Regions from separate parts of the Mitsuokella sp. AF21-1AC genome, predicted to be linked through region 2. Evidence: a T-box and tRNA genes for the amino acid it is inferred to sense, from the RefSeq annotation. Region 2 holds a T-box; the other holds one or more tRNA genes.
The links. The T-box of region 2 lies ahead of DWX75_RS00440 (valine--tRNA ligase). A T-box ahead of a tRNA ligase gene usually reads a tRNA of that ligase, here a tRNA-Val.

Region 1 (3,413 bases), on a different contig from region 2:
CTTCCATGCCCGGCTGATCCGGCAGGTACCTGATGATGCGTTCAATGTAGCCCCGCTTGACGATTTCCCGCAGCGTCCAGTTGAAGTAAATGTCGTAGACCCAGAGCAGACGCACGAGCTTGCGGTCGCCATGCGTGCGCAGCTTGCGGTAATCCGCCTGCCGTCCGGCCTTGAAATCCTCGATGAAATCCGGGCTGACAAGCTGACTGGCATCGGATGCGATGAACTTCGGCGCCTTTTCCGCACCATCCGGCGTCAAGAACGGCGACAGGACACGATAAATATCGAGCTTATCGGCATCGCGGATGATCTGGGCAAAGACAAGATGGCGCCGGTCCGCCACCGGGCCGATTTCCTTTTTATTGTGGCGTGAAATCGCGAACCGCACGAGCTCCTCATCCTCGGGGGCCAGCTTCTTCATGAAGTCAAGCTCCGACAGGACCTTGAGCCCAAGATCCGCGTGATCTTCCGACTCGGCATCATTGAAGGTCTTGTAGAGGCTGTACTGGCGAAAGCGCCCCACATCATGAAAAAGACCCATGATTTCCGCCAGGGCAACATCATGCGCAGAAAGGTGCAGATGTTTTGCCAGGGCGATGGCATGGGTGGTTACGTACCCCGTATGGATTTCCTTGATGCGGATTCCCTGCATCACTTCTTCGTCATCGGTATGGAACGATTTCATATAGGCATCCATCCAGGCATGCATTTCTTTGAGCAATTCCTGCATCGTATGTTCCTTCCCTTCCAGGCAATCGTCACCTCGTGACTAATGCTTACATTATACTACGAACCATGTTTTGACGCAATTCCATCTATTTAACGCCGCTGTGCTTCACCTCGTCCTCCACAAGGATACCAAGGTTCCGCAAATCGTCACGGATGGCCGCCAGAGTCTCCTCGTCGGGGATGCGGACGGTATGCATGTGGATGCCGCCCGTCACGACCAGCAGCGGATTGGCCTGGCACTTCTTCATCTTCGTCAGGAAGCGACGGATATCGCGGCGGCTCTCAAGCAGGAGATCGCCGCGAATTGCCCCGTAAACAGGATGTTCGACGATGACATCAAGCACGGCACCGCCATTGTCGACGATGGCCTGAAGCTCTGGCTCCATGCCGGCCGCATCATGACGGCAGACAAGCGTCGCCAGCATCGCCGCCCCCTCACCGGACTCCGGCAGGATATACCCGCGCGGCGTGGCAAAGATCTGTGCGCCCTGCGCCCGCAGGATACTGATATCGCCGACAATGATCTGGCGGCTGACCTCAAGTTCCCGGGCCAGCTTGGTCCCGGTCAGCGGCTGCTTTGCTTTCCTGAGCCGTGCCAAGAGCAGGCGGCGCCGTTCTTCCGTATGCACGAATACCACTCCCCCATAAACCAGCAAAACAAAAAAAGCTGCCTCACGGCAGCTATGCGTACAAAATGGTGGGCGATAACAGGATCGAACTGCTGACATCTTGCTTGTAAGGCAAGCGCTCTCCCAGCTGAGCTAATCGCCCGAATGGTGACGCCAATGGGATTCGAACCCAGGAACCCGCCGTGAAAGGGCGGTGTCTTAACCGCTTGACGATGGAGCCATTGGCTCCTCGAGCAGGATTCGAACCTGCGACAGCCTGATTAACAGTCAGGTGCTCTACCGGCTGAGCTATCGAGGAATATCAGATACTCGCGTATCGACTTGTATTATTATACTGGATAATCGAGAGGATTGCAAGCCTTTTTTTCCAGGAATGTGAGATTACGATTCCTATATCACGGTCTGGGTCGGGCTCGCCGCTTCGTTACATGCTGCTGAGCCAGTATCTCTTCACGCATTGATGCACATGCACTTCTTCAAAAGACAAGCCCGCAGCAAAAGTCCCATGCTGCGGGCTTGTTCAGTAAATACAAGAAATCAAAGTGTCACACCATCTTTGAAGATGGCCAGTTCATGCTTGTCCAAGGCCTCGGATTTCGTATGGCACGTTCCTGAAGCCACATTCAAAATGAATTGCAGGAATTCCTCGGACAAAGCTTCCATGCTCTCGCCGCTCAGGAGTCTGCCGGCATTGAAATCAATCCAGTCCGCTTTAAACGAGGCCAGACGGCTGTTGCTCGCAATCTTGAGCGTGGGGACCGGACAGGAAAACGGCGTGCCGCGTCCTGTCGTAAAAAGCACCATCTGCGCACCGGAAGCGGCCAGCGCATTCGAAGAAACAAGATCATTTCCAGGTGCCTGCAAAAGCGACAGGCCCTTTTCTTTTACGGGTTCGCCATAAAGCAGCACATCTTCCACGGGAGCGATGCCGCCTTTTTGTACACAGCCCAGAGACTTATCCTCCAGAGTCGTGATGCCGCCTGCCTTATTGCCTGGTGACGGATTCTCATTGATTTTCTCGCCGTGTTTCTGGAAATACGTCTTGAACCCGTTGATGAGGCGCACGGTCTTCCGGAACACCGCTTCATTCCTGCAGCGGTTCATCAGCAAGGTTTCCGCACCGAACATTTCCGGCACTTCGGTCAGCAGAGCCGTGCCGCCCGCTGCCGTGACACGATTGACAACGGACCCGACCAGGGGATTGGCCGTCAGGCCGGAAAATCCATCGGAGCCGCCGCATTTTACGCCGATGCACAATTTCGCCAACGGTTGCGTCGTCCGTTTCGTTTCAGCCGCATGAGCCGCCAATTCCCTTACCAGGCGCACACCTTCTTCCACTTCGTCTTCTGCTTCCTGACAAATGAGGAACTTGATTCCCGCTTCGTCCACACCGGTGAGCATCTGGCGCATCGCGTCCATCTTGTTGTTTTCACAACCGAGCCCCAAAAGCAATACCCCGCCCGCATTGGGATTATGTGCCAGTCCTGCCAGGAACTTCTGCGTATAGCACAAATCATCGCCCAGCTGCGAACAGCCGTAAGGATGGCTGTAGGCGTAAATCCCATCCACATGCGGACCGACAAAAGCCTGAGCCCGTTTCTCAATCTCCCGCGCTATCGCATTGACGCAGCCGACGGTCGGGATAATCCATACTTCATTGCGGATTCCGACACGGCCATCGCGGCGCTCATAGCCCTGGAAGGTATGAACCCGGTCCTCTGCCGGCTGCCATGCCGGTGCCTTCTGCGGTTCATAGCGATACTCCAGCAGGTCTCCCAACTTGCTTTTGACATTGTGCGTATGCATCCACTCGCCCGGCTGAACCGCCACGGTCGCCTGCCCGATGGGAAAACCGTACTTGATGACATCTTCACCTGCTGCTATCGGCACAATGGCCATTTTATGACCAGCAGGGATATCTTGCCGCACCACGATGTTTTTCCCCGCTGACGCAACCGTCTCACCTTGTTTCAAGGCAGAAACAGCCACTGCCACATTATCCGCAGGATGAATCCTGATCAGCTGTTCCATCTCATTCCTCTTTTCCCAAAGATT
Region 2 (3,413 bases):
TGGATATGCTTGCTGTGACAGTGCGGGCACTCCGTGAGATCCGTGCGCGAAACGCTCGTCTCGCCGCAGTCATCGCAGTACCAGGCCGGGATGCGGTGGCCCCACCAGAGCTGACGCGAGATGCACCAGTCGCGGATGTTCTCGAGCCAGTTGATGTACGTCTTCGTGAAGCGTTCCGGCACGAACTGGATGCGTCCGTCCTTTACCGCCTCGATGGCCGGTTTTGCGAGGCCCTCCATCTTGACGAACCACTGCTTCGAGACGAGCGGCTCAATCGTCGAATGGCAGCGCGAGCAATGGCCGACGGAATGCTCATGATCCTCGACCGAGACGAGCACGCCCGTCTCCTCGAGCTCCTTGACGAGAGCCTTGCGGCATTCATAGCGGTCCATGCCCGCATACTTGCCGGCACCCTCGAGCATCTTGCCCGTGTTGCCAATGACCTTGATTTCCTCGAGGTGATGGCGCTGGCCCATCTCGAAGTCGTTCGGATCGTGCGCCGGCGTAACCTTGACGGCGCCCGTGCCGAAGTTCTTGTCGACGTATTCATCGGCGAACAGCGGGATGCGGCGGCCGACGACCGGCAGGATCAGCGTCTTGCCGACGAGATCTTTGTAGCGCTCGTCATCCGGATGGACGGCGACGCCCGTATCGCCGAACATCGTCTCCGGACGCGTCGTCGCGATCTCGACATACTTGTCCGGCTCTCCCTCTACCTCATAGCGCAGATGCCAGAGGTGGCCCTGCTCCGTCTCGTGCTCGACCTCGATGTCCGAGATGGCCGTGTTGCACGACGGGCACCAGTTCGTGATGCGCGTGCCCTGATAGATGAGTCCTTTTTCGTAGAGGCTGACGAAGACCTCGCGGACGGCGCGGCTGCAGCCCTCGTCCATCGTGAAGCGCTCGCGGTCCCAGTCAAGCGAAGAGCCGAGCGAACGCAGCTGGAACATGATGCGGCTGCCGAACTTCTCCTTCCAGTCCCAGACGCGCTCGAGGAATTTCTCGCGGCCGAGTTCATAGCGGTTCGTGCCTTCTTTGCGCAGAGCGGCCTCAACCTTGGCCTGCGTCGCGATGCCGGCGTGGTCACAGCCCGGGATCCAGACCGTGTTGTAGCCCTGCATGCGATGGTAGCGGATCAGGATATCCTGCAGCGTATTGTCGAGCGCATGGCCCATGTGCAGCTGGCCCGTGACATTTGGCGGCGGGATGACCATGCTGTACGGCTTCTTGCTCTTGTCGACCTCGGCATGGAAGAACTTGTTCTTCTCCCAGAACTCATACCATTTCTTCTCAAACGACTGCGGGTCATAAACCTTCGGGATGTTGTTCCCGAGCTCTTCTTTCTCTGGCATACGAATCCTCCTCAAAAAAATAAAGCGCCTCCGTCCAAAAGGACGAAAGCGCCTGCCTTCGTGGTACCACCAATCTTCTCATGCAGCCACGGCCGCATGACTCTCGCGTTAACGCCGCCCACGTCCCCGCCTACTGACGTTCAGCCGGAAAACTCCGAAGCTACCTTCCGCACCCTCCTGCCGGGACTCTCACCAGCCGTCCCCTCTCTGCACCAGGCCAGGCGCGTACTCTTCTTCCTCATCGTCTTTGCTTTATATGGAAATCATCTTATCACATGCAAAAAAAAATTGCAACCAGCATGTCTTCGGTAAAAGTATATCCGGCTTATCTCAGGAAAAGACCTGATCTCATAAAAGAAACTTTGCCACTAAAAAAACATAAAAACCCTGGAAAACGGTGCGTTCCAAGGCTCTTGTGCGGATGTTCCATGCCGTTAGTCGGAAACAGGTGATTCTGTTTCGGTGGATTGACGGAACTCGTGCGGGATGTGGCGGTCGTGGATTTTTTTGCCGTGGCGGTTGTAATACTCGACCTTGTCGCTGTACATGCGCTGGTCGGTGCGACAGATGGCTTCGTTCAGGTGCGCGGTATCGGATACCCAGTCGCTGCCGAGGGCAATGGACAAGTCCTGTTCACGGCCGACCAGCTCGCGCAGGCGGCGGAAGCTGTTCTTGAAATCGAGTGCTGTGACGAGCGGCATCAGCACGAGGAATTCATCGCCGCCCATGCGGTAGGTGTTCTCAAGGCCGTAGCACTTCGCGAGCAGCCGGGCCACTCGCTTCAACGCTTCATCTCCTGCCTGATGACCACGCGTGTCGTTGATTTCCTTGAGGCCGTTGACGTCCGCGTAGACGATGCCCGCATAGCTCGAATGCTGCGTCAGGAAGTCAATCTTCTCGATACAGGCGTTGCGGTTGTGCAGCCCTGTCAGCGCATCGTAGCGGCTCGCACGCTCGAGCTCCACCATGAGGCGATGGTTCGTGATCTTCGAGGCGATGAAGTACGACACCGTCTCGAGCACCGTGACCGTATTGACAAGTTCACTCTTCTCATAGTTGTCGACGCCGAGGTAACCGATGAGCTCGCCCGCGTGATAGAACGGCGCGTCGATGATGCGCTCAATGCCCTGACGCTTGAGGTTCCAGTAGTCGACGGGATCGTCGTCCCTCAAAACCTCGATATTCTCGATGATGACGCTCGACGCCTTCTCGAGGAACTTCTCCCAGCCGCCAATGTACGTCTGATAGTCAAGATGCTGCAGCGTATCCATCTCCGGCTGAACCCCCGGCGCACACCACTCAAAGGTATTCGAGACGGTCTCTCCATCCGTCTCGAGGATGTAGAGACGGTCCGGGTGCAGCACATGGCTGAGCTCCCGCAGCGCGTGGTTCATCGCCGTCTCGTAATCGTCCTCGCCGTTGAGAATCTTCGAGATGCGCAGGATGATGTCGTTCGTCGTGTACTCGCGCTTCATCTGCAGCTGCCGCGCACGGTCGAGATCGACATTCATGAATGTGTAAGCGACATAGCCCGGCTGCTCGAGCGGCATGATCGTGAAATCCAGCCAATGATCGATCTCCGGCGCATAGATGCAGTCACGGATGGCCCTGCCCGCCTGATACGCCCTCGTGCAGTACGTCATCCAGACGAGGTCCGCATTCTCGTAGGCCTCCAAGAAGCGCTTCCCCAAAAGCTCTTCTTTTGTCAGCCCCGCCATCTCGCAGTAAATCTTGTTGACAAAGACGTACTGCGCGTCCTGCACGGTCTTGCCATCCTCGGCGAAGATCAGCTTATAGACTACATACGCCACCGGGACATCGCTGTAGATATCTGGTATCCAATCTTTTTCCATCGTATTCATCCTATCAGTAATCATCACGCAAGATCCAGCTCAGCCCCTCAAAGCTCGCCGCGGAATGCCCGCGCGAGTATGGACTGCTTCATGCGGTCAATCGTTTCCAGCACCGACTCCGCCGACTGTCGGACCAGCTCCTCGCGGCCAAGCAGTCGATCAAGGATCCGGACAATCTCTTGCTGTTCAAGAAGCGACGCCATCGGTA

Region 1: it encodes a tRNA-Val, which carries the amino acid that the T-box ahead of DWX75_RS00440 (valine--tRNA ligase) is inferred to sense. The anticodon was not compared.

Annotation. Positions count from the first base shown of each region.
Region 1 is NZ_QRVW01000014.1:23,455-26,867, reverse strand. Features, by position in the region: gene DWX75_RS06645 (HD domain-containing protein) at 1-730, opposite strand, end outside; gene DWX75_RS06640 (transcription repressor NadR) at 816-1,358, opposite strand; tRNA gene DWX75_RS06635 (tRNA-Val) at 1,425-1,500, opposite strand; tRNA gene DWX75_RS06630 (tRNA-Glu) at 1,504-1,578, opposite strand; tRNA gene DWX75_RS06625 (tRNA-Asn) at 1,581-1,656, opposite strand; gene DWX75_RS06620 (UxaA family hydrolase) at 1,896-3,389, opposite strand; gene DWX75_RS06615 (tagaturonate reductase) at 3,391-3,413, opposite strand, start outside.
Region 2 is NZ_QRVW01000001.1:84,805-88,217, reverse strand. Features, by position in the region: gene DWX75_RS00440 (valine--tRNA ligase) at 1-1,352, opposite strand, end outside; T-box leader at 1,388-1,603, opposite strand; gene DWX75_RS00435 (sensor domain-containing diguanylate cyclase) at 1,787-3,205, opposite strand; gene DWX75_RS00430 (restriction endonuclease subunit S) at 3,253-3,413, opposite strand, start outside.